DNA from 2 places in the Streptomyces sp. NPDC107550 genome. Region 2 is predicted to be linked to the other one. Evidence: riboswitches for the same ligand, from Rfam matches in the RefSeq annotation. Region 2 holds a riboswitch; the other holds the start of a gene.
The links. A riboswitch is a leader RNA that binds a small molecule or an ion and turns the genes downstream of it on or off. The one in region 2 is predicted to bind glycine.
Positions count from the first base shown of each region.

Region 1: linked by a shared signal. The riboswitch ahead of gcvP (aminomethyl-transferring glycine dehydrogenase) and the one ahead of gcvT (glycine cleavage system aminomethyltransferase GcvT) in region 2 are both predicted to bind glycine.

Region 1 is NZ_JBVKBC010000022.1:2,030-16,875, reverse strand. Features, by position in the region: gene ACZ7LY_RS24850 (glutamate-cysteine ligase family protein) at 1-519, opposite strand, end outside; gene ACZ7LY_RS24845 (hypothetical protein) at 1,048-1,629, shown strand; gene ACZ7LY_RS24840 (DUF5999 family protein) at 2,048-2,248, shown strand; gene gcvP (aminomethyl-transferring glycine dehydrogenase) at 2,481-5,366, opposite strand; glycine riboswitch at 5,552-5,647, opposite strand; gene ACZ7LY_RS24830 (PRC-barrel domain-containing protein) at 5,762-6,142, shown strand; partial or broken gene ACZ7LY_RS24825 (DNA polymerase IV) at 6,938-8,032, opposite strand; gene ACZ7LY_RS24820 (MerR family transcriptional regulator) at 8,079-8,699, opposite strand; gene ACZ7LY_RS24815 (bifunctional nuclease family protein) at 8,878-9,351, opposite strand; gene ftsR (transcriptional regulator FtsR) at 9,438-10,169, opposite strand; gene ACZ7LY_RS24805 (FHA domain-containing protein) at 10,197-11,141, opposite strand; gene ACZ7LY_RS24800 (DUF881 domain-containing protein) at 11,224-12,120, opposite strand; gene ACZ7LY_RS24795 (small basic family protein) at 12,126-12,458, opposite strand; gene ACZ7LY_RS24790 (DUF881 domain-containing protein) at 12,455-13,360, opposite strand; gene ACZ7LY_RS24785 (sugar phosphate nucleotidyltransferase) at 13,448-14,846, opposite strand, start outside.
Region 2 is NZ_JBVKBC010000015.1:98,097-112,942, reverse strand. Features, by position in the region: gene ACZ7LY_RS20950 (L,D-transpeptidase) at 1-659, shown strand, start outside; gene ACZ7LY_RS20945 (C45 family autoproteolytic acyltransferase/hydolase) at 643-1,710, opposite strand; gene ACZ7LY_RS20940 (amidohydrolase) at 1,879-3,492, opposite strand; gene ACZ7LY_RS20935 (purine-cytosine permease family protein) at 3,471-4,919, opposite strand; gene ACZ7LY_RS20930 (TetR/AcrR family transcriptional regulator) at 5,017-5,694, shown strand; gene ACZ7LY_RS20925 (L-serine ammonia-lyase) at 5,762-7,147, opposite strand; gene glyA (serine hydroxymethyltransferase) at 7,376-8,635, opposite strand; gene gcvH (glycine cleavage system protein GcvH) at 8,641-9,018, opposite strand; gene gcvT (glycine cleavage system aminomethyltransferase GcvT) at 9,106-10,221, opposite strand; glycine riboswitch at 10,288-10,389, opposite strand; glycine riboswitch at 10,390-10,489, opposite strand; gene ACZ7LY_RS20905 (AAA family ATPase) at 10,665-11,267, shown strand; partial or broken gene ACZ7LY_RS20900 (enhanced serine sensitivity protein SseB) at 11,606-12,361, shown strand; gene ACZ7LY_RS20895 (enhanced serine sensitivity protein SseB C-terminal domain-containing protein) at 12,476-13,315, shown strand; gene ACZ7LY_RS20890 (ABC transporter permease) at 13,694-14,698, shown strand; gene ACZ7LY_RS20885 (ABC transporter substrate-binding protein) at 14,809-14,846, shown strand, end outside.

The DNA of each region.
Region 1 (14,846 bases), on a different contig from region 2:
CCGCTCGACGCCGTCGATGTCGAGCTGGAAGTCCTCGCCGCGCGCGGCGACGATCTGGTCGTTGAGCAACGTGTACCGATCGACAGCGGAGAGGTTCGCGGAGACGAGATCGTCCGCGCCGAGCGTGGGCAGAATTCCGATCATCACGATTCCCGCGTCGACCTCGTTGGCCTTGCGGTGCGCATAGCCGAGACCGGTGCGCAACTCCTCGGCGAGCTGGTCGAGAACGCGGCCGCCCAGCCGGTGCGGGGCAATGTTCACTTCAAGGTTGAACATGGCGAGTTCGGTCTGGAAATCCCGGCTCGCGATGCGCTCCAGAACTTCCGCATTCATCATTCTCGGGGTGCCGTCGGGGCCGCAGAGATTCAGCTCGATCTCCAGCCCCATGAGATTCTTAGCCCGGTCGAACCGCTTCTCCTCCAGCAGCCTCCCGAGCCCCGTCAGGCACTCGTCGAGCTTGTGGCGGTAGCGCCGCCGGTCGCCCAGATCAAAGGCGCCCGCATCGACCTTCTCCCCCATGGAAGCGTCCTTCCTCGCGTGGGCAGCCCGCTGATCCGGCCGCGTGTCACGGTGGATGATGCCCAGGCGATGTGATCGATAACGCCCCGCGCGGGCCCGCGGAGCAGTACGCTCCCAGCAGTTACCCCGCGGCACATTCCTTAGGCATGCGGCCCGCCGCAGATTCACCGGCCGGAAGCCTGGTGAAAAACGCCGATCGGAATCGGCCGACCGGCCCGGTGGAAAGGCCGAGGTCACCCGAGTGGGTTCCCCGGTAAATAGGAAGCAAACCCACAAATCACCGCTGCCACGACGGCCGAAGAACGCCTTGCCAGGTGTATCCGGCGCCCATCCGGAAACACGGATGGAACATACGTCGTATAAACTCCGCGGACGAGACAGAGTGTCGGCGCCCGCGGCCGAGGCCCCCGCCCCCTCTGCCCCGCGCACTTTCCTCGCGCACCTATGCGCACCCGCAGCAGACAGCGCCGTCCGCTCGCTCCGCACCGCCCCGTTCCACGTGCCTGTCCACACGAGAGGCGACCCACCATGCCCCTGCATGTCCCGCCGGCTCCCGCGCCCGCCCTGCGCAGTGTCCTCACGGCCCTCGGTTCCCCCACCGCCGTCCGCGAGGCACGCACCCCGTCGCTGCGCTCCGCGGCCTCCGCCCGCCCCGAACTCCCGCTGCCGGTCCACGTCCTGGACCGCATCACCGACGCCACAGGCCAGGCCCGCGCGCGGCTCAGCGGCTGGCGGTTCCTGATCCGCTGCGACGACCGCTCCCTGGCCGCCGCCGACACCCTGCTCACCGCGGACGGCTGGGCGTTCTCGCACTTCTTCGAGGGTCCCTACGTCACCTCCACCGAGCGCGCGCTGCGCCAGGCGGAGGCCCTGCCGAAGACCTACCAGCCGCGCCTGCTGTCGGTGCCGGAGCTGTACATGCTCACCCTGTGGCTGCACGGCGACCCCGCGGCGGACGCCGGCGAGGGCCGGCCGGCCGCCGACGACATCCTCGTCCCGCTCGCTCCCGCGCCGCCCGGCATCGCCGCGTACCGCCCGCACCGCGTGGCGGACCTGCTGCCGGTCCTGACCCACCGCCTCACCCCGCCGCCGGCGACCCTCATCGCCTGACGCGACCGGAAGCACCACCCGCCCTGTGCCCCGCGCCGCCCGCCGTCCGGTCGCGGGGCACAGCCCTGCCCGCGCCCGCGCCGCGCGCACCCGGGAGGACTAGCCCGCACGGGCCACCCCGAACCATCCGAAGAGGCCGTGCAGTTGACCTGAACCGCCCGCAAGAGTGATGCGTCTAGCTCCAGTGAGGACCGCTGCTACGAAATACCTGCGGAACGACTCCCGCGGGGCAACACTGGGTTCCGACCGAATGAATCGGGGGGCGGCCATGAACGAGCCTTCAAGCCGCGGCAAGCAGAACACGACGCACACGACGACCACCACACACCCGACGAGCACCACGAGCGCCACGAGCACCGTCAAGCACCACGGCCAAGCCGACGTCATCGAGATCACTTCGCAGCGAAAGATCCCCTCCATGTGCCAGCACCAGCCTTCGTGCCCCTCAGCCGACTCCGCGGACCGCGAGGCCGCGCTCCCCGTGGCTCACCACCCGGAGCAGGGCTGGAGCCTGCTGTGCAACGGCGTCCTCCTCTTCGAGGACACCGGCGAACTGCTGCCCAACGGAACGATCATCGCCCCCCACCGCCCCCTCTCCCGAGTAGTAACAGCAGCCTGACGCCTGCAAACCCCGAGAGGACAAGCGCCCCGACAGGGGCGCGGGGAACTGCGCGCTCAGCCCCAACGCACCCGCACGAACCCCGAATCCCCAGGGGGCAAGCCCCGATAGGGGCGCGAGGAACTGCGCGCTCAGCCCCAACGCACCCGCACGAACCCCCACCCCCGGGGGGCACCCCCAAAAAAGGACACGGGCCCCTCCGAAGAGAGACCCGCACCTTAAAACCCGCCAACTACCCCTCGTACGCATCCAACGGCGGACAAGAACAAACAAGGTTCCGATCCCCGAACGCCTGATCGATCCGACGAACCGGTGGCCAGTACTTGTCGGCCACAGACACCCCCGCAGGGAAGACCCCCTCGCCCCGCGAGTAGGCGTGCTCCCACTCCCCGCCGAGCATCCCGGCCGTGTGCGGAGCATTCCGCAGCGGGTTGTCCTCCGCGGGCCAGACCCCGGACGCGACCTTCTCGATCTCCCCGCGGATAGCGATCATCGCGTCGCAGAACCGGTCCAGCTCGACGATGTCCTCGCTCTCCGTCGGCTCGATCATCAGCGTCCCGGCCACGGGGAACGACATGGTCGGCGCGTGGAAACCGTAGTCGATGAGCCGCTTGGCGATGTCGTCGACGCTGACCCCGGTCGCCTTGCTGATCGGCCGCAGGTCGATGATGCACTCGTGCGCGACGAGCCCGCCGGGCCCGGTGTACAGCACGGGGAAGTGCGGCTCCAGGCGCTTGGCGATGTAGTTCGCGGAGAGCACCGCGACCTGCGTCGCCCGCTTCAGCCCCTCGCCGCCCATGAGACGCACGTACGCCCAGGAGATCGGCAGGATGCCCGCGGAACCCCACGGCGCCGCCGAGATCGGGCCGACGCCCGTCTCGGGACCGGCGGCCGGCTGCAACGGGTGGTTGGGCAGGTACGGCGCGAGGTGCGCGCGCACACCGACCGGACCGACGCCCGGGCCGCCGCCGCCGTGCGGGATGCAGAACGTCTTGTGCAGGTTGAGGTGCGAGACGTCCCCGCCGAAGCGGCCCGGCTTGGCGAGACCCACCAGCGCGTTCAGGTTCGCGCCGTCCACGTAGACCTGGCCGCCCGCGTCGTGCACCGCGGCGCAGATGTCGGCGACGTGCTCCTCGAACACACCGTGCGTCGAGGGGTACGTGATCATGAGTACGGCCAGCTCGTCGGCGTACTGCTCGATCTTCGCGCGCAGGTCCGCGATGTCGACCTCACCGTCGTCGGCGGTCTTGACGACGACGACCTTCATGCCGGCCATCACAGCGCTCGCCGCGTTGGTGCCGTGCGCGGAGGACGGGATGAGGCAGACGGTGCGCTGCTCGTCGCCGTTGGCGCGGTGGTAGCCGCGGACCGCGAGGAGCCCGGCCAGCTCGCCCTGCGAACCGGCGTTCGGCTGGAGGGAGACCTTGTCGTAGCCGGTGACCTCGGCGAGACGTTCCTCCAGCTCGCGGATGAGCGTCAGATAGCCCTCGGCCTGCTCGGCGGGCACGAACGGGTGGAGCTGACCGAACTCGGGCCAGGTCACCGGCTCCATCTCGGTCGTCGCGTTCAGCTTCATCGTGCAGGAGCCGAGCGGGATCATGCCCCGGTCGAGCGCGTAGTCGCGGTCGGCGAGCTTGCGCAGGTAGCGCAGCATCGCGGTCTCGGAGCGGTGCTGGTGGAACACCGGGTGCGCCAGGTACTCGTCCTCGCGCAGCAGGCCGGCCGGAAGGGCGTCGACGGCCTCGGCGTCCAGCGCCTCGATGTCGGCCTCGACTCCGAACGCGCTCCACACGGCGGCGAGCTGCGCGCGGTTCGTCGTCTCGTCGCAGGCGACGGAGACGTGGTCGGCGTCGACCAGGCGCAGGTTGACCCCGCCCTCGCGGGCCGCGTCCACGACAGCGGCGGCCTTGCCGGGCACGCGCACGGTGAGGGTGTCGAAGTACGAGCCGTGCACGACCTCGACTCCGCCCGCGGTGAGACCGGCGGCGAGAACGGTCGCGTAGCGGTGGGTGCGGCGGGCGATCGTCTTCAGGCCCTCGGGCCCGTGGTAGACGGCGTACATGCCGGCCATGACGGCGAGCAGCACCTGCGCGGTGCAGATGTTGCTGGTGGCCTTCTCGCGGCGGATGTGCTGCTCACGGGTCTGGAGCGCGAGCCGGTACGCCTTGTTGCCGTCGGCGTCGACGGAGACGCCGACCAGGCGGCCGGGCAGCGAGCGGGCGAACTTCTCGCGGACCGCCATGTAGCCGGCGTGCGGGCCGCCGAAGCCCATGGGCACGCCGAAGCGCTGGGTGGTGCCGACGGCGATGTCCGCGCCCAGCTCGCCGGGCGAGGTGAGCAGCGTGAGGGCGAGCAGGTCGGCGGCGACGGTGACGATCGCGCCCATCTCGTGCGCCTGGTCGATGACGGGCTTGATGTCCCGCACGGCACCGGAGGCGCCGGGGTACTGCACGAGGACGCCGACGACACCGCGCTCGGCGACCTCGGCGGGGATGCCCGCGCTGAGGTCGGCGACGACGATCTCGACGCCGGTCGGCTCGGCGCGGGTCTGGATCACGGCGATGGTCTGGGGCAGGGCGTCGGCGTCGATGACGTACACGCCGTTCTTGACCTTGCCGATGCGCCGGGACAGCGCCATGGCCTCGGCGGCGGCGGTGCCCTCGTCCAGCAGGGAGGCGCCGGAGGTGGGCAGGCCGGTCAGCTCGGCGACCATGGTCTGGAAGTTGAGCAGCGCCTCCAGGCGGCCCTGCGAGATCTCCGGCTGGTACGGCGTGTAGGCCGTGTACCAGGACGGGTTCTCCATGACGTTGCGCAGGATGACCGGCGGGGTGAACGTGCCGTAGTAGCCGAGGCCGATCATCGAGCCGAGTACCTGGTTGCGGTCGGCGAGCGAACGCAGCTCGGCCAGGACCTCGGCCTCGGTCCGCGCGCCGGGCAGGTCGAGCGCCTCGGCGCTCTTGATGACGTCCGGCACCGCGGCGGCCGTCAGCTCGTCGAGCGAGCCGTAGCCGACCTGCGCGAGCATCTTGGCCTGCGCGGCGTCGTCCGGGCCGATGTGGCGCTGCTCGAAGGGGATTCCCTGCTCCAACTCGGAGAGCGGAATGCGATGGGCGGTCATGACGGGGGCCTCCTGGTCATTGCGACCTACGAGGGGCACCACGGCGCGGGTGCCCGGACGGCCTCCCCCTCTGTCATCTCAACCTGAGAGCTTCACCGGCCCGGCCCGCGCTCCCACGGGGCATGCCGGTTTTCACCGTCGGTGAGAGCGGAAAACGTGCGCCCCGCCCTGCTTTCCAGAGTGACCTCGTCCGTGCGGTACGGGTGCCTGAGAGATTCCGGGGAGGATTTGCTCCTTCGGCGCCCCCGACGACTGTCCGGGGACTCTCCCGCACGGGGTCAGCAGCCGTCTGCCAGCCTACCAGCGGCTACTTGGCCGAGGGGTTCGAGTGGCCGCCTTCCTCATTGTGCTCTTTCGTAGTGTTTACACATGAGTTGCGATCAGTTGGAGGCACCGTGCAGACCGATGTCGATCCGCGCAATCTGATCGGCCGCAAGGCTTTCGACCGCACCGGGGCCCGGATCGGCACGATCGACGAGGTGTACCTCGACGACGCCACCGGAGTCCCCGAATGGGCGGCCGTACGGACGGGTCTGTTCAGCCGGGACGCCTTCGTGCCCCTGGAGCCGAGCGAACTGGTCGACGGCACCCTCCGCGTCCCCTTCGACCGCGCCCTGATCAAGGACGCCCCGGACTTCGGCGTGGGCCGCCACCTCTCCCCCGAGCAGGAACTCCAGCTCTACCACCACTACGGACTGGACGTCACCGCGCCGCCGGCCCCGGACGACCTGACCTTCGGCCGGACCGCCCGCCCCGAGGACGACCCCCGCCGCTGACCGGACCGCCCCTGGAACCACGCCCGCTCCCCCGCTCGGCGGAACTCCCGCCCGGCCGCTTCTCTACGGCATCTCGCTCCCCTGCGCTCATCCCGGACTCCCCGCCTCCTTCCTCGCCCCCGGCTCCCCGGCACTGCCCGCGCCCTCCTCCGCCGCGTCACCGGCCTCCGGCTCGACCGGCACCAACGGCAACGGCTCCGCCGGTTCCAGCAGCGGGTCGTCCACGGCGAAGGTCCGCACCCGCCCCGGCACCCGTGAGTACGGCGTCTCGAACCGCACCGTCACGCGTCCGAGCCCGCTGCCCTGCACCCACCCGGGCCCGAACTCCGCGTGCCGGATGTCATGGCCCGCCATCCAGCGCCGCTCAGCCCCCGACGCGCCCTGTGCGCCGGGCGCCACGACAGCCCCGGCCCCCGCCTGAGCCACCGCGCCCCCCGGCACGCCCGGCCCAACACCGGCCACGCCCGACACACCGGCCCCATCGGAGCCCCCGCCATCGCCGATACCACTGGCATCACCGCCACCGCCGGCCCCACCCGCACCACCGGCACTGCCGACACCGCTGGCTCCGCCCGCACCACCGGCTCCACCAGCTCCACCCGCACCACCGGCAGCACTAGGCCCGCCCGTATCCCCGGCACCCACCACCCCACGCACACCAATCCCGCCCCCATAACCCCCACCAGAGCCAGAGTCCCCCGCATCCCCCAGCACCCCCACCACGGCCCCCGCAACCCCCTCTGAGCCCTCCGCACCCCCACCCGTACTCCCCGCCCCCGGGCCCCCGGCAGTCGCCTCCTCGGCCCGCTCAGCCGCCGCCGCGGCCTGCGCGAACAGGTCCTCCTGGGTAAAGTCCGCGAGCCCGCTGACGCCGACGCCGAGCAGCCGGACGCCCCCGGTCGTGTCCACGGACTCCAGCAGCCGCGCCGCCGCCTCCCGCACCACCCCGGGGTCGTCGGTAGGCCCGCGCAGGGTCTCCGAACGGGTCAGCGTCGAGAAGTCGTACCGCCGCACCTTCAGGACTACGGTCCGTCCCGACCGCCCGGCTCCTCTGAGCCGCTCCACGCAGCGGTCGGCGAGCCGCTGCACCTCGGCCCGCACCCGCACCCGGTCGTGGATGTCGACGTCGTACGTGTCCTCGACGGACACCGACTTGGAGTCGCGCTCGGCGACCACGGGCCGGTCGTCGTGCGCCAGCGCCATCGCGTACAGGTGACTGCCGTGCGCCTTGCCCAGCAGCCGCACCAGCTCGTCCTCGCCCGCCTCCGCGATCTCCGCGACCGTGAGGATGCCGGCCCGCCGCAGATGGTCGCCGGTCGCGGGTCCCACGCCCGGCAGGATCCGCACGGACTTCGGCCCGAGCAGCGCCCGCTCGGTCCCCGGCGGTATCAGAAAGAGCCCGTCCGGCTTCGCCTCCTCCGAGGCGATCTTGGCGAGCATCTTGGAGGCGGCGAGCCCCACCGAACCGGTCAGCCCGGTCACCCGCCGGATGTCCTCCCGCAGCCGCACCCCCACCGCCCGCGCGGACTCCTCGTCCCAGGCGGTGCCCCCGGCCTCCAGATCGACGAACGCCTCGTCCAGGCTCAACGGCTCCACCAGCGGCGACAGCTCCCGCAGCAGCCCCATGACCTGCTCGCTGACCGCCTTGTACAGCCGGAATCTCGGCACCAGATACGCCGCGTTCGGAGCGAGCCGTCGCGCCTGCCCCATCGGCATCGCCGAATGCACCCCGAACACCCGCGCCTCGTACGACGCCGTGGCCACCACTCCGCGCGGTCCGAGCCCGCCGACGACGACCGCTTTCCCGCGCAGGCTCGGCTTGGACGCCTGCTCCGCCGAGGCGTAGAAGGCGTCCATGTCGAGATGCAGGATCGTCGGCGCGGTTCTCACATGTCCGATGCTGCCCTACGCCACTGACAACGGGACCTCAGCCACGTCACACGGCCCGGTTGCGCCGCCTGGCCAGCTCATCCTGGGGGTTGTGCCCGACCAGCGTCTCGCCGGTGTCGACGCGCTCGCCGTGCAACTGCGACAGGGCCGCCTCGACGTCCCGCCACACCACTCCGACGGCGATCCCGAAGATCCCCTGCCCGCCCTGGAGCAGATCGTGGACCTCGGCCGGCGACGTGCACTCGTAGACCGTGGCCCCATCGCTCATCAGCGTCATCCGCTCCAGGTCCCGGAACCCGCGCTCGCGCAGATGCTGCACGGCCGTCCGGATGTTCTGCAAGGAGACGCCGGTGTCCAGGAAACGCTTGACGACCTTCAGGACGACGACGTCCCGGAAGCTGTAGAGCCGCTGCGTCCCCGACCCGTACGCGGGCCGCACGCTCGGCTCGACCAGGCCCGTCCTGGCCCAGTAGTCCAGTTGGCGGTACGTGATCCCGGCCGCCGCGCACGCGGTCGGCCCCCGGTACCCGATCTGCTCGGACGTCGCGTCGCCCTCCGCCCCCGACCCCGCAGGCACGACCTGCGAGAGCTGCTGAGGGTGATCGGCCGCGCTGCCGTGAAACGAGTACGGTCCGCCCGTAGCCGTACCGTCGCCGCTGCTTCTCACGCCGACCTCCTCTTTGACCTGCCCTCTCGACGGTAGGCAGTCACAGGGGGTGCGTCAACGAACGCCACACTCGCCACGCCGAGTGATAATCACCCTACGAGTGGTTTCCCGTGTCCCACCGCGGGGAAAGGCTAGCCGAATGTGCCGCGGCGACCGCCGAATGGCGGCCGCCCGCTGATCACTGACTGTTGGTCCCGAAGTCCTCGGGTGAGATCTGGTCGAGGAACTCGCGGAACTTCTCCACCTCGTCCTCCTCCTCGTCCGGGATCGCGATGCCGGCGTCGTCCATGACCCCGTCACTGCCGAAGATCGGCGTGCCCGTGCGCAGCGCGAGCGCTATGGCGTCGGACGGGCGGGCACTGACCTCGACCCCGCTCGCGAACACCAGCTCCGCGTAGAACACGCCTTCTCGCAGGTCCGTGATCCGGACTTCGGTCAGCTCCTGACCGACCGCTTCCAGCACGTCCTTGAAAAGGTCGTGCGTCAGCGGCCTCGCGGGGGCCATGCCCTGCTGGGCGAAGGCAATGGCTGTCGCCTCCCCCGGTCCGATCCAGATGGGGAGGTAGCGGTCGCCTCCCACTTCACGCAGGAGCACGATCGGCTGGTTGGAGGGCATTTCGACCCGGACACCTACGACGTCGAGCTCGTTCACACAGCAACCCTAGGACGTGCCCGGCCGGTTTGGGTAGTCGGGCATGCTCCGCGGGCCGGGCCCACGGCGCTCGCCCGCCCCTGCGATCAGGGAAGACGCACCCCGAGAGCGGTCTGCACAAGTGCCGCGTGCAACCGCACGGTCAGCCCTGCCAGCTCCTTGGCGCGGGCCTGGGCGAGCGCCCGCGTCTGCGGATTGCGGTGCACCTTGAGGGGGGCGACGACGGAGTCCACGAGGCCGGCCTCCCGGTCGGCGGCGGCCCGCATGACCCGCAGATGACGCGGCTCGATGCCGAACCGGCCCAGATCGCCGATCAGCTCGGCCACCAGGACGGCCGACGCGTCGTAGCCGCCGTCCGGCAGCGCCGCGATCAGCCCGTAGGACTCCCACTCCACCAGCTCCGCCTCGTCGATCTCGGCGGCGGCGAGCAGTTCGTCGCGCCCGATCCGGGCGGCGGTGGGGCCGTCCTCGCCCTCATCGGCGGGGTCGCCCGGCCGCCCCGGCGCGGGGACGGGCAACGACTCGCCCCGCTCCAGAGCGTCGAGCTGCTCCTTGATCACCTTCAGCGGCAGGTAGTGGTCCCGCTGCATCCGCAGGACATGAGCCAGCCGCTCGACGTCCTCCGGACCGAACTTGCGGTAGCCGGAAGGCGTCCGCTGCGGCTCGACGAGCCCCTCGGACTCCAAGAACCTGATCTTGGAGATGGTCACCTCGGGAAACTCTTCGCGCAGCACGTTCAGAACGGTGCCGATGCTCATCTGTCGACTGTCCGCAGTGGCGGTGCCGCCCGCGGCACCGCCCCTCGGTGTGTGAAGCATGGACCTTCCTGACGGTTGGCTGACGGTTCAGATACCTCGCTGGCTCGCGTAGAACACCAGCCGGTACTTGCCGATCTGCACCTCGTCACCGTTGTTCAGCAGCACGGAGTCGATGCGCTCACGGTTGACGTACGTCCCGTTGAGGCTGCCGACGTCGGAGACCGTGAACGAGCCGTCCTGCTGGCGACGGAACTCCACATGGCGGCGCGAGACGGTCACGTCGTCCAGGAAGATGTCGCTCTGCGGGTGACGGCCCGCCGTGGTCAGATCGCCGTCCAGGAGGAAGCGGCTGCCCGAGTTCGGACCGCGCCGCACCACCAGGAGCGCCGAGCCCATCGGCAGCGCGTCCACCGCGGCCTGCGCCTCGGGCGACAGGGCCGGCAACTGCGTCTGGCCGGTGGCCTCCGGATCGTAGGACTCAAGACCGGAGATGGAGATCGTGGAGGTCGTCTCGGACGGGCCCTCCGCCGCGATCCCGCCCCGCAGCGGCGCACCGCAGTTGGAGCAGAAGCGGCTGTTCTCGCCGTTCCGGTTTCCGCACCTCGTACACACCAGGGCCGACATGGATGGATCACCCTCCTGCCGCGGCTGCCCCGCGGGGGCGTGGGACTCGTACGGGCCGGAACCAAACCCTCCACCCGTACGTGAGGTCGACGGTTCCCCGAAACCTATGCGGCCGGAACCGGCAGGGTCAACAGACGACGCGCCCTGTCCGCCCGAATTGTCTCCACCGACCTGGTCCCGGAACAGCGGGCGCTCGCCCACCTGCGTCTCCGGCACATCTCCCTGGCGCGACGCGCGGTGACGGTTGTCCTCACGCGCGCTCTTGCCGAACAACTTCGCAAACAACTTCACGGGCGATTCCCCTTGACCGAAACAGACCCGCCCGTGGGGCAGGACGAACCCTGACTGCACACATCGGCGTACCTCGCTGACACGGACATCCTCACAACGTCCGGGTCCGCGAAACAGTTTCCACCACGCACCCCGCCTACGGTGCGCCGACCCCCCGCAACCTCATGCCCTTGCACGACATCCCCCATACACCCTCGTCTCACTGCGAGGACGACCGAGCGTAGTCAGGCCGCTGCGCAGCTCGCAAGGCGTCCACGACGATCTTCTCCGACCGGCTGACAGCCACCGTGGCCTGCTCCTTCTCCAGCGTCTGCACCACACCTCCCGGGATGTTCAGGGCCGGTTCGAGGTCCTGCGGCTTGCCGATGACCTTGAAGCGGTACGGCTGGTTGATCTTGTGACCGTCGACGCTGACACCCTTGCCGCCGGTTCCGTCCGTGAGGTACGTGTTCGCCACGACCCGCACGCCGTTCACCTGGATCGCCTCGGCGCCGGCGGCCCGCAGCTCCTGGACCGCGTCGAGCAGCATGTCCGCCTGGACCGCCCCCTTCGTGTCCGTGACCGTCATGGTGATGCCGGGCCCCTGAGCGCCCACGGTGCCCGCGAGGATGCCGAGCTGCCGTTCCTTCTCGACCGTCTGCTTGCGCGCCTCCTTGGCCTGGTCCGAGCTGTTCTCCAACTCGGTGCGCTGGTCCTGGAGGCCCTGCTTCTCATCCTCTAGACGCTGAGTACGGTCGTCGAGTTCATCGAGGATGCGCACAAGATCTTCCTGACGCGCCCCGCGCAGCGAACTGTTGTCGCTGGTGGACCGCACCTGGATGGCGAGCCCGAGCCCCAGCCCGAACAGCAGCAGCGCGACGATGAGCTGCGCGCGCGAGAACCGCGGCGGCCACAGCCCCTTCACCAGCCGCTGACGCCCGGTCAACTGCGGCTGCCCGCCCGACTTCCCGCCCTGTTGCTCGGCGGCCGGCTCGGCGGGCTCCGCGGTCCGCTCCCCGGGCGCGATCTCAGCGGGCAGTTCCCTGCGCGCGCCCGGTGTGCCCTCGCCGGCCGCGTCCCGGCCGGTGTCCTTCGCGGTGTTGTCGTCCTCGCTCATCGGCCTCACGCCCGGAACACGTGCCGCCGGATGGCGGCGGCGTTGGAGAAGATGCGGATGCCGAGCACCACCACGACACCGGTCGACAACTGGGCGCCCACGCCCAGCTTGTCGCCCAGGAAGACGATGAGCGCGGCCACGACGACGTTGGACAGGAACGACACGACGAAGACCTTGTCGTCGAAGATCCCGTCCAGCATGGCGCGCAGCCCGCCGAACACCGCGTCGAGCGCCGCGACGACGGCGATCGGAAGGTAAGGCTCGACCACCGCCGGAACCTCGGGCCGGACGAACAGCCCGACCACCACTCCCACGACGAGGCCCAGTACGGCGATCACGATGTGCCCTTCTGCTCTGCTCTCGGCTGTGCTGTACGTACGATCACGCTGGGGGCGGCGGGAAGCCTCACGTCGTCCTGCGCCGCGATGCTGGTCCGGATCCCGAAGTTCTCCTTCAGGGCGTGCAGATACAGCCCGTCGGGGCTGTTCTGGAACCGGGTGCTCAGCCGCTGTCCGTCCCCCACCGCGAGCACCGTGTACGGCGGCACCAGCGGCTTGTTGTCGACCAGTATCGCGTCACCGGCGGCCCTGATCGCGGACAGTGCCGTCAGCCGCTGCCCGTTGATGCTGACGGCCTCGGCGCCTGACTGCCACAGCCCGTTGACGACGCGCTGCATGTCCCGATCACGCACCCGCCCGGTGTCGGAGAACCCGGCGCTCTCCCGCGGCCCGCTCCCGCCGCCGATCTCGGCGGACTTGGCGTCGTCGACGACGAGTTTGACGCCGGGACCGTGCACCGGGAGCGCCCCGGACAGGATGCCCACCAGCTCGCCCTGTTCACCGCCGTGCTTCTTGAGCGCCTGGCGCTGCATGGCACCGACGTCGGTACGCAGCGAGTCGACCTTGCCCTCAAGGGCGTCGGCGGTCTTGGTCTCCTGGTCGATACGGGCGATGAGTTCTTCGCGCTCCTTCGCCACGACCGGCGCCGCGACGCGGGCCTGCGCGGCCCCCACGGTCACGACGAGCGCGGCGAGCACGAGCCCGGCCGCGAGCCCCAGCTTGGCCCGCAGTGTCTTCGGCATCCCGCTCTGCCCCGCGGCCTTCTTACGGGCGGCGGCCTCCGCGTACCCGTCGTCGAGGCTGTGGTCCATCACGTTGGTCAGCAGCGACATCGACGCGTCGGGGCGCGCGGGGCGCTTGGGGGTGCTCCGAACGGGGGGCGGCTGCGGCATGCCGCACATCGTCGCATGTCGCGGCCACTGGCTCGAAATGGCCCCACCGGCGTGCCGGTCGGCGCCCGTTCGGGCGGCCGGCCGGCACGCGGAGGCTCAGCGTCCGGCGCTGTCCACGACGGCGGCCCACTCGTCGAGCAGCTGCTGCGCGGAGGAGTCGTCCGGTCCCTCGGCCCACAGGTGCGTGACGGCCTCGGCCGGGTCGGGCAGCACCATCACCCACCGCCCGTCCGCCTCGACGACGCGTACGCCGTCGGTGGTGTCCACGAACCGGTCTCCGGCCGCCTCGACGACGCGCCGCATGACGAGCCCCTTCACGGCCCACGGTGTGGCCAGGTCCCGCTTGTGGACGTGCGCCCGCGGGATCCGCGCGTCGATCTGGCTCAGCGTGAGCTGTGTACGAGCGACGAGCCCGATGAGCCGTACGAAGGCAGCGGCGCCGTCGAACACGCTGCTGAACTCGGGCACGATGAACCCGCCGCGCCCGTCACCGCCGAAGATGGTCCGCTCCTCGCGCCCGACCCGGGTCAGGTCGTCGGGCGAGGTGGTCGTCCATTCGACCTGCGTGCCGTGGTACGCGGCGACCTGCTCGGCGATCCGCGTGGTGGTCACGGGCAGCGCGACGCGCCCGCTGCGCCGCTCGGCGGCGACGAGGTCGAGCATGACGAGCAGCGCCCGGTCGTCCTCGACGATGCGGCCCTTCTCGTCCACGAGCGACAGCCGCTCACCGACCGGGTCGAACCGTACGCCGAAGGCCGCGCGCGCCGACGCCACGATCTCCCCGAGCCGCACGAGCCCCGAACGCCTGCTGTCGGCGGATTCGGTCGGCCGCGACTCGTCGAGCCCGGGGTTGATGGTCAGCGAGTCGACGCCGAGCCGCCCGAGCAGGCTGGGCAGCACGAGCCCGGCACTGCCGTTGGAGGCGTCCACGACGACCTTGAGCCCGGATTCCGCGATCCCGGTCGTGTCGAGGTTGCGCAGCAGCGACCCGGTGTACGAGTCGAAGACGCTGGACGGGAAGTGCAGATCGCCGATCTCGCCGGGGAACGCCCGCCGGTACTCCTGTCGCGCGTACACCCGGTCGAGCTTGCGCTGACTGCCCTGGGAGAGGTCGGCACCGCGCTCGTCGAAGAACATGATGTCGACGGAGTCCGGCACGCCGGGTGTCGTACGGATCATGATGCCGCCGGCGCTGCCTCGCGCGGTCTGCTGGCGCGCGACGGGCAGCGGCACGTTCTCCAGGTCGCGTACGTCGATGGCGCTGGCCTGGAGCGCCGAGATGACCGCCCGCTTGAGCGCGCGGGCGCCTCGGGAGTGGTCGCGGGCGGTGGTGACGGTCGAGCCCTTCTTCAGGGTCGTCGCGTAGGCGCCTGCGAGCCGTACGGCCAGTTCGGGGGTGATCTCGACGTTGAGGATGCCGGAGACGCCTCTCGCGCCGAACAGGTGGGCCTGCCCGCGGGACTCCCAGATCACCGAGGTGTTGACGAAGGCGCCG
Region 2 (14,846 bases):
GGCACTGGTTCGGCGACAGGCGCGCCGACTGGCGCCCCAAGACGTACTGGCCCTCCGGTACGAAGGTGAAGGTCGACGCCGACATGAAGGGCGTCAGCAACGGCAACGGCCGCTACGGCGTCCACGGCTACACGCACACCTTCACCGTCGGCGACGACGTGCGCGCGGACGTCTCCGTCACCGGCCACACCATGAAGGTCACGAAGAACGGCAGCACGCTGCGCACCCTGTCGATCAACGCGGGCAGCGCCCAGTACCCCACGTGGAACGGCACGATGGCCGTGATCGACAAGCAGGAGAAGGTCCATATGACCTCCTGTAGCGTCGGCATAAGCTGCGACAAGGGCAGCCCGAACTACTACGATCTGACGCTGCCCTGGGACGTCCACCTCACCCAGTCCGGCACGTACGTCCACTACTCCACCGGCGACCCGAACCCGGGCAGCGGCAGCGCGCGCGGCTCGCACGGCTGCGTCCATCTGTCGATGTCGGACGCCAAGTGGTTCTACGGACAGGTCAAGCAGGGCGACCCGGTCACCATCACCGGCTCGCCCCGCGCCAAGGCCCCCGCCGACAACGGCTACGCCGCGTTCAACCTGAGCTGGGACCAGTGGCTCCAGGGCAGCGCCTCCGGCGAGGGCACTACGGCGTCGCTGTGAGCGTGCGCCACGGCACCGCGCCGATGTCGGCCGGCGTACCGTCCAGCACGCGGGCGGTACGCGCGGCCGGGTCCAGGGTGACCGTGGCGAGACTCGCCCAGCGCTGGCCGAGCGGCTTGTCCGGGTCGGGCACACAGGTCACCGGCGGCTCGCCCGGCCCGGTCACGAGCAGCGCGGCCATCGCGTCCACGTCCGCCGGGAGCGACTTCGCGGCCGCGAGGCGGGCGGCCACGAAGTCGCGGCGCTCGCAGGAGTCCGGCTGGTAGAGCCACGACTTCTCCTCGGCCGTCAGCGACGGCGTCAGGAAGTGGTTCGTGCGCAGCAGGACGCCCCGCTCGTCCGGCCGGATCTCGTGCACGCCCACCGGACTGATGTCCAGCAGTACGGCGCCGCCCGCCGCGTCGAACAGGGCGAACGACCCCGACGACGCCAGCGGCGCCGACCGTACGATCTCGACGGCCTCCGCCACGTCACCGGCCTCGGCCAGCACGACGGCCGCCAGGACGTGCATGGGGACGCCGCCGATGGCGTCCCGCCGGTGCCCGAGGATGTTGAAGTGCAGGGCGAGGCCCGCGCTGTTGACGCCGATCTTGCCGAGGATGCCGTGTTCGGTGAGGCCGACGACCGTGTGCCGTCCGTCGCCGCCGCGCGCCTCCAGCGTGTGCCAGTACGGCTTCAGCTCGACATGCCAGTCCCAGGTCTGTACGCCGATGCCGCCGAGGACGACGGTGGTGCATTCGCCGGGCGGCACGGTCGTCGAACGGGCCAGGATCTCGGTACGGGCGTTCAGCACGCCGGCCTGCCACTCCTCTACGCCGGCGCCGTCGGCGATCCCGGCGATCTCCTCGCGGGCCCAGGGGCGGAACGCGCCGACGGTGTCCAGCGCCCGCTCGGCGCCCTCCCGCGCGGCGGCCGCGTCGATGCCGCCGAGCGCGAACAGTCGTCCGTACACCTCCAGCGCGCCGGTCACACCCGAGCGCAGGGCCGCCCCCCGCGCGGCCCCCCGAGCGCGAGCGCCCTGACCCTCGACTACAACGTGCGGTCGTTCCATGACAGTTACCTTTCAACGAGATTCGGGGCGGGCCCCGGGGTCGGGTGCCGGGTGCGGGTTTCGTCGTGGCTGGTCGCGCAGTTCCCCGCGCCCCTGAGGGGGCTGACCTGATCGTCCGCTTCCAGCCTCTCGGGGAGGCCCGCGCCCGTCAGGCCGTAGAGACCGAGGTCAGAACTCCCGGACCCGCCCCCCGACCACCGTCGCCCGGACGGGATTGACCGCCTGCTCCGCAGGACCCAGCGCCAGCGGATCCTCCGCGAACACCGTCAGATCAGCCACGTACCCCACCCTGATCCGCCCGACGGAGTCGGAGACACCCCCGGCGACGGCAGCCGCCCGCGTCATCCCCACGTACGCCTCCCGCGCGGAAACCGCCTGCCCGGGCTGCACCGGCGCCACCCCGGGCTCCTCGACGGGCCGCCGCAACTGGCAGTCCGCCAGCCCGACGCGCGGGTCCCCGGGCCCGATGGGCCAGTCGGAGCCGAGCGCGACGACGGCGCCATGGTCGAGGAGGTCCCGCGTACGCCACCCCCGCGCGGCCCGCTCGGGCCCGATCCGCCGCGACCAGTTGTCACTGCCGTCGGCCCGCGTGTGCCGCGTCCCGTGCACGGGCTGGAGCCCGGCGACGACCCCGAGCTTCTCGAACCGCCCGAGCTGGTCGTCCGGCAGCGACTCGATGTGCTCGATGCGGTGCGGGGCGCTGCTCCCGGCCGGCGGCCCGACCTCCTCCAGGACGTCGAGGGCGTACCGCACGGCCTGGTCGCCGATGGCGTGCGTCGCCGTAGGGATGCCGCGCTCGCTGAAGAACCGTACGGCCGCGCGGTACGCGTCGAGGTCGTGCCAGAGAGGGGCGCGGTTCTCGCCGAGGCAGTCGGGGTGCTCGAACCAGGCCGTGCCGTTGTCGGCGGTGCCGTCGAGCATGAACTTGGCGCCCTCGACGTGCCAGCGCCGCCCGCGCAGCCCCTGCTGACCTGCGACCGTCTGCCAGACGTCGGGGGAGGAGTCGGCGGGCACGAGCGGCGAGCACCGCACCCGCAGCGGCAGTTCGCCGTGCGCCTCGATGTGGCGGTAGACGTCCTCGGAGGGCTCGGTGAAGTCGAGGGCGTGCAGCCCGGTCAGACCGCTCGCGGCGAGCTGTTCGAGCTGGTCGAGGACGTACCCGGCGCTGGTGGCGAGCGGCAGCTCGGGGTAGTGGGCGAAGACGAGGTCCATGGCCTGGAGTTCGAGGACGTACCCGGTGGGCCGCCCGTCCGGTCCTGTGACGACGGAGGAGGCGTCGGAGAAGGTCTCGCGCCCGGTGAGCCCGGCGAGTTCGACGGCCCGGGGGCTGATGACGAGGGCGTGGGCGTCCTGCGTCATGAGGGAGACGGGCACCCCGGGGAACCGCTCCCCGAGGACCGCGCCGGACGGCTCCCCGTCGAAGACGTTGACGTCGAGGTCGTACCCGGTGATCCAGTCGCCGCCGGAGCCCGGGACCGCATCGGCGACCCGTGCCAGGACGGCGTCCAGGGTCCCCGCGCCGGACAGGTCCACGCCCCGCCCGATCTCGATCGAGCCCCACACGGGGTGGGCGTGGGTGTCGACGAGCCCGGGCAGGACGGTCGCGCCGGGGAAGTCGTGGACGCGGGTGCCGGGCCCACGCAGGGCGGCGATCTCGGCGGCGGTGCCGACGGCGACGATCCGCCCGTCGGTGACGGCGAGCGCGTCGGCGGCCGGGGCGCCCGGCGCGTCCGGCTCCAGCGTCTGGACGCGGCGGGCCGTCAGGATGACGTCGGCGTGCACAGGGTCCTGCCTTCTTCCGTGGGGGTGGGGGCGACGGGCTCGACGGTGCGCAGGGCGCGGGCGAGCCCCCAGTAGACGAGGGCGGCGACGAGCATCCCGGCGGGGATCGCGAGGTCCAGGCCGCCCAGGGCGGTGGCGATCGGGCCGACCCAGAACGTGGTGCTCACCCACAGCAGCGAGACGACCCCGCCGGCGACGAGCGCCGCGATGCCCGGCCAGTGCACCCCGCCCCGGTACCAGAACGCGCCGCCGCGCTCCTGGCGTAGCAGTTCGGCGCCCCGGTAGCGGTTGCGGCGCAGGGCGAGGTCGGTGACGGCGACGGCCATCGCCGGGCCGGTGATCACGACGACGAGCTGGAGCATCGTGTTGACGCTGGTCAGGAAGTCGAAGACGAGGATCGCGTAGAGGGTCATGGCGGTGCCGAGCGCGCCGATGACGAGGACGGCGGGGATACGGGCGAGCTTCACGCCGACCGACTGGATGGACAGGCTCGCGCTGTAGGCGGTCATGCCGTTGTTGGCGACCGTGTTGAAGACGACCGCGATGACGAAGACGGGCACGAACCAGCCGGGGAGCACCGACTCCAGGGCCGTCTGCGGGTCGGCCATGTCGAGGGTGGTCGCGGCGAGCGCGCCGATGGTGGTGAACACGACGCTCGGCAGATACGCGCCGAACGCGGTCCACCCGGCGATGGCCTTGAGGGAGCTGGAGCGCGGCAGATAGCGGGCGAGGTCCGGGCTGTTGCTGTACGACAGGGCGGTCGAGCCGATGATGGTGAACCCGGTGCCGAGGGCGGCGGCGAGGGCCGTGCCGTGCAGCGGGGCGTCCGGTACGTAGGAGAAGTCCGCGGAGCCGAGCACGTACCCCGTGACCACGACGAAGACGACGGTCAGCAGGATGCTCAGCGCCGCGTACAGGCGCACGATGGTCGCGTAGCCGTAGATCGCCACGAGCAGGGTGATCGCGGCGATGACGCAGATGACGACGGCGTCGAGGCCGGGGGACTCGGGCAGCCCCCACTCCTTGGCGAGTCCGATGCCGGCGACGGAGGCGGCGGACCAGTTCAGCGCCAGGTAGGCGGAGGCGATGAGCCAGCCGGTGACCACGAGGACGATCTTGTTGCCGAGTACGCCGTAGAAGGCGCGGGAGATGACCGAGCCGCTGGTGCCGGCGGCCGGGCCGCTCGCGGCGACGACGCCGGTGGCGATCCACAGCAGGTTCCCGGCGAGGATCACGCCGACGGCCTGCGGCAGCGAGAGCCCCATCAGCACGAGGGAGGCGCCGACGGCGAAGCTCAGATAGCTGACGTTCGGGGCCGCCCAGACGGCGAACAACTGGCGGGGGTGGCCGATGCGCTCCTCGTCCAGGACGAGGTCGATGCCCCTCGTCTCTGGCTGACCTGGGCGTTCGGTCGGTGGTGTGCTCATGGGTGGCCTCTCGGACTGCGGCGGCGCTGCCGCACGTACCGGTTATTGGTTGAGTGCCCAATAATCTGTTGGTCGCCCATCCAATAGGCTGCGCACCATGACGTCAAGACCTGTCGGGGAAGCGACGCGGGAGCGGCCGCGGCGTGTACGCAAGCCGCCCGGCGAGCGGCGCGCGGAGATCGTGCGGACGGCGGCGGGGATCGCGCTCGCGGAGGGTCTGGAGCTGATCACGCTGCGTCGCGTCGCCGACGACCTCGGGGTACGCCCCGGACTCATCGGCCACTACTTCCCGGCGGCCGACGATCTGGTCGCGGAGGCGTTCACGTACGCGGCCGAACGGGAGCGGGCCGCGCTACTGCCGCCCGCGGAAGGGGAGTTGGCGCCGCTGGACCGGCTCGCGCTGTTCCTCGTCCGGCTCACCGGAGGCGCCCACACCGACCTCAGCCGGCTCTGGCTCAACGCCCGCCACCTCAGCCGCTTCAAGCAGCCGCTACGGGAGGCGGTCGCCGCCCAAGAGGCGGTGACGCGAGGGGAGTTGGTGGCGCTCGTCGAGGCCGGGGACTTCCGCGCCGGGGGCGGGGCGCTGCGCGCCGCGCTGCACATCCTGGTCGCCGTCGACGGCATGGGCACCTACGCCAACGCGGACCCCGACGCACCCGACAGCGACCTGTCCGACCTGGACCTGTCGGCCCTCGTCCTCGAAACGGCGGAGCACCAACTGGGCCTGACCCGCGGCACGCTGAGGACCCGGGCCCACGCCCACGGAGTGAACTGACCGAGCCCGGCCGAACCTTCCCGGCGCCCGGGAACCCGCCGTACGGGCCCCCGCGCCGGGGAGGCGGTCAGCACTCGATGATGTTCACCGCGAGGCCGCCGCGCGCGGTCTCCTTGTACTTGACGGACATGTCCGCGCCCGTCTCCTTCATCGTCTTGATGACCTTGTCGAGGGAGACCTTGTGGGAGCCGTCGCCGCGCATCGCCATCTTCGCGGCGGTGACGGCCTTGACCGCCGCCATGCCGTTGCGCTCGATGCAGGGGATCTGCACGAGGCCGCCGACCGGGTCGCAGGTCAGGCCGAGGTTGTGCTCCATGCCGATCTCGGCCGCGTTCTCCACCTGCTCGGGGGAGCCGCCGAGGACCTCCGCGAGCGCGCCCGCCGCCATCGAGCAGGCCGAGCCGACCTCGCCCTGGCAGCCGACCTCGGCGCCCGAGATCGACGCGTTCTCCTTGAACAGCATGCCGATCGCGCCCGCCGCCAGCAGGAAGCGGACGACGCCCTCCTCGTCGGCGCCCGGCACGAAGTTCACGTAGTAGTGCAGGACCGCCGGGATGATGCCGGCCGCGCCGTTCGTCGGCGCGGTCACGACCCGGCCGCCCGCCGCGTTCTCCTCGTTGACGGCCATCGCGTACAGGGTGATCCACTCCATGGCGAGCGCCAGCGGATCGCCCTCGGCGCGCAGCTTGCGGGCCGAGCCCGCCGCGCGCCGGCGCACCTTCAGGCCGCCGGGCAGGATGCCCTCACGGGACATGCCGCGCGAGACGCACGCCTGCATGACCCGCCAGATGTCGAGCAGGCCCGAGCGGATCTCGTCCTCGGTGCGCCACGCCTTCTCGTTCTCCAGCATCAGCGCGGGGATCGACAGGCCCGTCTCCCGCGTGAGCCGCAGCAGTTCCTCGCCGGACCGGAAGGGGTACTTGAGGACCGTGTCGTCGGGGACGATCGGGTTCTCGCCCTCCGCGCCCTCCTGGGCGATCACGGTCTCGTCCACGACGAAGCCGCCGCCCACCGAGTAGTACGTCTTGGTCAGCAGCTCGGCGCCGTCCCCGTCGTACGCCCACAGCGTCATGCCGTTGGCGTGGTACGGGAGCGCCTTGCGGCGGTGCAGGACGAGGTCGTCGTCGTAGGAGAAGGCGATCTCGTGGGCGCCGAGCAGGCTCAGGCGGCCCGCCTCGCGGATCGCCTCGACGCGCTCGTCGGCGTGCTCCACGTCGACCGTGCGGGGCGACTCGCCCTCCAGGCCGAGCAGGACCGCCTTGGGCGTGCCGTGCCCGTGCCCGGTCGCGCCCAGCGAGCCGTACAGCTCGGCGCGGACCGAGGCGGTGTGGGCCAGCAGGCCCTCGTTCTTGAGGCGGCGGGCGAACATGCGCGCCGCCCGCATGGGGCCGACCGTGTGGGAGCTGGACGGGCCGATGCCGATCGAGAACAGGTCGAAGACCGAGATGGCCACGGTGAGAACTCCAATGATGGTGGTAGACGCCGTTGTCTGCCGGGTGGTGCGGAACGAGCGGATGAAACGGTTTTTCGGGGACGGATCCGCGAGCCGGACCCGCCGGGGTGCGCCGGGAGGTACCGGGGTGCGCCCGGAAGCGGTCGGGGCACCGCGCCCCGGACACGGTCCCGCCGTGTCCAGTGTGCGCGGTGCCCCGCACGTCCGTACGTACGAAAGCGTACGAAGTTACGAAAGGCCGGGGTACAGCGGGTGCTTCGCCGCGAGGGCGCTCACCCGGTCCTTGAGGGCCTGCGCGTCGTACGAGGGCTTGAGCGCCTCGGCGATCACGTCCGCGACCTCGCGGAAGTCCTCGGCGCCGAATCCGCGCGTGGCGAGCGCCGGCGTGCCGATGCGCAGCCCGGAGGTGACCATCGGCGGGCGCGGGTCGTTCGGGACGGCGTTGCGGTTGACCGTGATGCCGACCTCGTGGAGGCGGTCCTCGGCCTGCTGCCCGTCCAGCTCGCTGTCGCGCAGGTCCACGAGGACCAGGTGCACGTCGGTGCCGCCCGACAGCACGTTCACCCCGTGCTCGCGCGCGTCCTGCGAGGTCAGACGCTCGGCGAGGATGCGGGCACCCTCGATCGTGCGCTCCTGGCGCTCCTTGAACTCCTCGCTCGCCGCGACCTTGAACGAGACCGCCTTCGCCGCGATGACGTGCTCCAGCGGGCCGCCCTGGAAGCCGGGGAAGACCGAGGAGTTCAGCTTCTTGGCGAAGTCCTTCTTGGCGAGGATGATGCCGCCGCGCGGACCGCCCAGCGTCTTGTGCGTGGTCGACGTCACGACGTCCGCGTACGGCACCGGGTTCGGGTGCAGACCGGCCGCGACCAGGCCCGCGAAGTGCGCCATGTCGACCCACAGGTACGCCTCGACCTCGTCGGCGATCCGGCGGAACTCGGCGAAGTCGAGCTGGCGCGGGTACGCCGACCAGCCCGCGATGATCACCTTCGGGCGGTGCTCCTTGGCGAGCCGCTCGACCTCGGCCATGTCGACGAGGCCGGCCTCGTCCACGTGGTACGCGACCACGTCGAACTGCTTGCCGGAGAAGTTCAGGCGCATGCCGTGCGTGAGGTGACCGCCGTGCGCGAGGTCCAGGCCGAGGATCGTGTCGCCGGGCTTGGCGAGCGCGAACAGGGCGGCCTGGTTGGCGGAGGCGCCCGAGTGGGGCTGCACGTTGGCGTACTCGGCGCCGAACAGCTCCTTGACCCGGTCGATGGCGATCTGCTCGGTGACGTCGACGTGCTCGCAGCCGCCGTAGTAGCGGCGGCCGGGGTAGCCCTCCGCGTACTTGTTCGTCAGGACCGATCCTTGCGCCTCCATGACGGCGACCGGGGCGAAGTTCTCCGACGCGATCATCTCCAGCGTCGACTGCTGGCGGTGCAGCTCGGCGTCGACGGCGCGCGCGACCTCGGGGTCGAGCGCGTGCAGGGACTCGTTCAGTACGGACATCTCGGTCAGCTCCCGGAGAACGCGGTGTACTCGTCGGCGGAGAGCAGGTCCTTCGGCTCCTCGCTCAGCCGGACCTTGAACAGCCAGCCGCCCTCGAAGGGGGCCGAGTTCACGAGGGCCGGGTCCTCGACGACGTCCTGGTTGGTCTCGGTGACCTCACCGGAGACGGGGGAGTACAGGTCGGAGACCGACTTCGTCGACTCCAGCTCGCCGCAGGTCACGCCCGCGGTCACCGTCTCTCCGACCTCGGGGAGCTGGGCGAACACGATGTCACCGAGCGCGTTCGCCGCGTGCTCCGTGATGCCGACCGTGGCGACGCCGTCCTCGACGGCCGACAGCCACTCGTGCTCCTTGCTGTAGCGAAGCTGCTGGGGGTTGCTCATGATGCGAATTCTCCTGTACGCGGGGCGGTGCTGGTGACAGAGGGGTCGGGCGCCTGCGGCGGGCTGCCTCCGGCGCCGGGGGCGGGGCTACTTCTGGCGCTTGTAGAACGGCAGCGCGACGACCTCGTACGGCTCGTGCGTACCGCGGATGTCGACGCCGACGCCCGCCGTGCCCGGCTCGGCGTGCGAGGCGTCCACGTACGCCATGGCGATCGGCTTGCCCAGCGTGGGGGAGGGGGCGCCGGAGGTGACCTCGCCGACGACCTGGCCGTCCGCGACCACCCGCATACCCGCGCGCGGCACCCGGCGGCCCTCGGCGATCAGGCCGACGAGCTTGCGGGGCGGGGCGCTCTCGGCGCGCGCGGCGGCGGCCTTGAGGGCGTCGTGGCCGACGAAGTCGTCGCCGTGCGAGGTCTTCTCGAACTTCACGACCCGGCCGAGCCCGGCGTCGAACGGCGTGAGGTCCGTCGTCAGCTCGTGCCCGTACAGCGGCATGCCCGCCTCAAGGCGCAGCGTGTCGCGGCAGGACAGGCCGCAGGGGACGAGGCCGAGCCCGGCGCCGGCCTCGGTCAGCGCCTGCCACAGCTTCTCGGCGTCGGCGGGGGCGACGAACAGCTCGAAGCCGTCCTCGCCGGTGTAGCCGGTGCGCGCGATGAGCGCCTCGACGCCGGCGACGGTGCCCGGCAGGCCCGCGTAGTACTTCAGGCCGTCGAGGTCCGCGTCGGTGACCGACTTGAGGATGGACGGCGAGTTCGGGCCCTGGACGGCGAGCAGTGCGTACGCGTCGCGGTCGTCGCGGACCTCGGCGTCGAAGCCGGCGGCGCGCTCGGTGAGGGCGTCGAGGACGACCTGCGCGTTGCCCGCGTTGGCGACGACCATGTACGTGGTCTCGGCGAGGCGGTAGACGATGAGGTCGTCGAGGATGCCGCCGTCCTCGCGGCAGATCATCGTGTAGCGGGCGCGGCCCGCGCCGACCGAGCCGATGTTGCCGACGAGCGCGTGGTTGAGCAGGTCCACGGCCTGGGGGCCGCTGACGGTGATCTCGCCCATGTGCGACAGGTCGAAGAGGCCGGCCGCGGTGCGCACGGCGTTGTGCTCGTCGCGCTCGCTGCCGTAGCGCAGCGGCATGTCCCAGCCGGCGAAGTCGGTCATGGTGGCGCCGAGCGAACGATGCAGGGCGTCCAAGGCGGTGGTGCGGGTCATAACAGGTGCTCCCGGGCATGACGGCGATGGCGAGGGTCCCCGTGAAAGGGCCTCCACGAAGGAGGTTCCTCCCCATCTGTCATCGGAACCTGAGAGGTTCGCCCCGAGGGGCTTGCACCTTGGGTGGAACCGCCGAACGGCAGGGGGCGGTCCGCTTTTCAGATGTGCCTCGCCCGCGCGGTACGGGGCCTGAGAGATTCAAGGGAGGGACTTGCTCCTTCGGCGCCCGGCCGTCCTTGGACGTCCGGAACTCTCCCGCGCGGATTCAAGCGGCCGGTATGCAGTTTGCGGGCACATCATTGCATGCCTGTCCGGCGGGCAGACCCCTTGTACCGCATTACCTTCTCTTTACACTTGGCGGGCAGGAGAAGGGTGACCCGAGGGGGAGGGCGATCACGGTGCACAAGTCAGTCGCAGCGGTCTGCGGGGCGGCGCTCACGGGGATGCGGGTGCCGCGGCAGCGGACGGTACGGGACCTGCGCGGGCGGCGCGGGCGCACGCCCCGCCGGATCGGGTTCGCCGAGGGGGACGTGGTCGTCCTGTCGGGGCTGCCCGGCAGCGGCAAGTCCACGCTGATGCGCCGGGCGGTGCCCGCGGGCCCGGTGCTGCTCGTCGACTCCCAGGACACCCGCGACCGCTGGGCCGCCCGGCTGCCGCGGTTCTTGCCGTACGCGCTCTACCGGCCGCTGGTCCGCGTCGCGCACTACAGCGCCCTGCGCCGGGCGATCCGTTCCGGCGCGAGCGTCGTCGTCCACGACTGCGGCACCCAGGCGTGGGTGCGCCGCTGGGTCAGCCGCACCGCGCGGCGCCGGGGCGTCGCCGTCCACCTCGTACTGCTCGACGTCCCCGCCGGCCAGGCGCTGCACGGCCAGCGCGAGCGCGGGCGGGCGGTCTCGCGGTACGCGTTCGCCCGGCACCGCAGGGCCGTCGGCGCGCTGGTCACCGCCACGGAGCGCGGGGAACTGCCCGAGGGGATCGCGTCGGCGGTGCTCCTGGACCGGGCGGCGACCGACGCGCTCAGCGGCATCACGTTCACGCTGACATGAGCGGCCTCGCGGGCGGGGTCGGCGGTACCCGGGCCGGGGCGCGCGGCCACCCGTTATCGTCGGCGCCTATGGAACACCCGGCTACGGAACACGCGGCGACGACACCCCCGGCACACCCGGGCCACCAGGCATATCCGGCGCATCAGTCACCCCTGGACCCTCAGGCACATCCGGCCCACCCGGACCCTCAGGCGTACCCGGATCACCAGGCGTACGCGGATCACCAGCCGTACCCCGAGCACCAGCCGTACCCGGACCACCAGGCGTACCCCGACCACGGGAGTGCTCCCGCGCCCGAGCCGGCGGCCGCGCACGCCCCTCCGCCCGCGCCCGCGCACGCCCACGCGCACCCGCACCCCGCGCAGGGCTGGCCGGCCAACGAGATGGAAGAAGTGCTCGCCGCAGCCCTCGGACAGCCGGGCGCGGGCGGCCGCATCGTCGAGGCGCTCGGCCGCAGCCATCTGTGGATACCCCTGCCCAAGGGCGGCAGCACCGCCAGCCGCGACCTGGACCTGCCCACGCTGGAGATCGACGGGCAGGCGTACGTCCCCGCCTTCACCTCCGAGCAGCAGTTCATGCAGGTCACCGGCGGCCGGATGGACTGCACGGTCGCCCCCGCCGTCGACTTCGCGCGCGGACTGCCCGCCCAGGTCGGCCTCGCCCTCAACCCCGACGGCACGGTCGGCGTCCCGCTGCCCCCGCCCGCCGTCGCCGCGCTGGCCCGCACCGGGCACTCCCCGCTCGACGGCCCCGCGACCGGCGGCCGTGTCCTGCTCTCCGAGCCGGACTGGCAGATCGACCCCGTGGACCTCCTCACCGCCGTCCGCGAGGAGTTCGAGGCCGTCGGCACCGTCCTCACCGCCCGCCGCTGCCTCGCCGTCGTCGAGGACGCCGAGCCGTCGCTGTTCATCGGCGTGGAACTCGTCCCGTCCGACGGCGCGGTCGGCGACATCCCGCTCGACGCGCTGGGCCGCGCGCTCGGCCGGGCGCCCGTCGCCTGGCCCGTGAACCTGGTGTTCCTCGACGTCACACAGGACCCGGTCGCGGACTGGCTGCGCTCCCACGTCCGGCCCTTCTACGTACGGCAAGCGTGACGGCGTGCGTCAAGTCGCTGTCGACGACGCCGCTTAAGCTGGTTTCATGACCTGACCGGTCGGCGCGAGGCCCCGGTCACGCGGGACACGGACGTATCGAAGGGGCGGTTACGGGTGAGTGCGTCGGGCGCGTCCGCGGCCAGTGGGGCCTCCCCCGGCCGGGCGGAGTCGAGACCTTGGGGCAAGGTCGAGCACATGCTGCGCCAGGTCGCCCCCGGGCGCTACGACGCGTACGAGGAACTGCTCCAGGCCCTCGCCGACCCCGCGTCCGGCCAGGTGTGGATGCTGCTGTGGCACGGCCAGGCCGGCTCGCCCGACGCTCAGTACGGGAACATGGAGGTCGACGGCTTCTCGTACGCCCCCTGCGTCACCTCCGCCCAGGAGCTGTCCGCGTCCGGCTGGTCCCGCGCCTACGAGGTGGTCGGCGGCGTCGACGCGGCCCGCACCCTCTACCCCGACCACTACGGGCTCTGGCTCAACCCGCACGCCCCCGGCGGCGGCGTCGGCATCCCCTGGCTCGACCTGCGGCGCATCGCGGGCGGCCTCGACCGGCAGCCCGCGGGCCCGCTCCGGCTGACCGAGCCGACCATCGAGATCCCGCAGTTCTACGCCCTCCTCACGCAGAACGCGCACCGCACGAGCGCCGTCCGCTCGCTGCGCCGCGCCTGGGTGCAGCCCGCGCTCGGCGCGCCCTACCTCGCCATCGGCCTCGACGTGTACGACACGTCCCCGGCGTCCGTGGACGCGGTCCGGGCGATGATGCAGCAGTCCGTCCCGGCCGTGCCCGAGGGGCTGCCGGTCTCCACCGTCGCCATGTCCGACGCGCACGACCCGGTGGCGATGTGGCTGCGGGCCCACGCCCGCCCGTTCTACGACCGCGACGCCCACGCGGCCCCCGCCGCCGGCGCACCCGGCGGCTACGGCTACCCGCCGCCGTACGGCGGGGCGTACTGAGCCTTTCCGCCGCTTTTCCGCTACCTTCCGCCGCCTTCCGCGCTCCGAACTCCCGCCGCGCGCGGACGATTTCGGGAACAGGACGGTTGGACAGGAGAACCGCACCTGTGGGCCCTATGTCCGACCTGGCGCCGATTGGGCCCCAACTGCCCACTGTCCGCACGCCGTTCACGGCCGTCCGGATAACGGAACCCCCCAGACAGCATCACGTTTAGGCATCCATTCCCCGCCGGGTCTGGCTACAGCTCATACCCAGGTTGAAGACTCCCGCACCAAGGGGCTTCGCCTCTGTGTACGACGAGTTCGACGGACTGAACCACGCCGCTACAGCGGCAAGTGCGGGCCGGTCACCGCCGGTTGAGAGGGGTCCTTGCCACGATGACGGCACCATTGCACGACACGACCGCGGAAGCGGAGCCGACCGCGCCGGTCGACGCCGCCGCGAGCGACGCGGGTCGCAAGGTCGAGGGGCGGTCCCTGAAGCAGATCGCCTGGAACCGTCTCAAGCGGGACAAGGTCGCCCTGGGCGGTGGCATCGTTGTCGTACTCCTCATCCTCGTCGCGGTCTTCGCGCCGCTGATCGTGGGCCTGCTCGGCCACCCGCCGAACGACTTCCACCAGGACAAGCTGGACCCGCTGACGAACATGCCCCAGGGCGCGCTCGGCGGCGTCAGCGGCGACTTCCTCTTCGGCCTCGAACCGAACAAGGGCCGCGACGTGTTCAGCCGCATCGTCTACGGCGCCCGCATCTCGCTGCTCGTCGCGTTCCTCGCGGCGATCGTCGCCGTCGCCCTCGGCACGCTGTTCGGCATCATCGCCGGCTACTTCGGCGGCTGGGTCGACGCGCTGATCAGCCGCGTCATGGACCTGCTCCTGTCGTTCCCGCAGCTCCTGTTCATCATCTCCCTGGTCTCGGTCCTCCCCGACGACCTGCTGGGCCTCACCGGCAGCGGGGTGCGCATCGCCGTCCTCGTCATGGTCATCGGCTTCTTCGGCTGGCCCTACATCGGCCGCATCGTCCGCGGCCAGACGCTCTCCCTGCGCGAGCGCGAGTACGTGGAGGCGGCCCGCTCCCTGGGCGGCGGCTCCCGGCACATCCTCTTCCGCGAGCTGCTGCCGAACCTCGTCGCCCCCATCACCGTCTACACGACGCTGATGATCCCGACGAACATCCTCACGGAGGCGGCCCTCAGCTTCCTCGGTGCCGGTGTCCGGCCGCCCACCGCGTCCTGGGGCGGCATGCTCCGCGACGCGCTCGAGACGTACGAGCACGACCCGATGTTCATGGTCTTCCCCGGCGTCACGATCTTCGTCACCGTCCTGGCGTTCAACCTCTTCGGGGACGGGCTGCGTGACGCGCTCGACCCGAAGGGTTCCCGGTGACCGATCCAACAGGCTTGCCCAGTAAGCCCCCTGCCGCACCGTCAGGTGGCCCCAACTCCCTGGTTCTTCGGCGCTTCGCCCAGGACCGCGATCTCGGAGGTTACGAGAAAATGTCCACAGGTACCTCGAAACGACGGCTCGCCGCCGG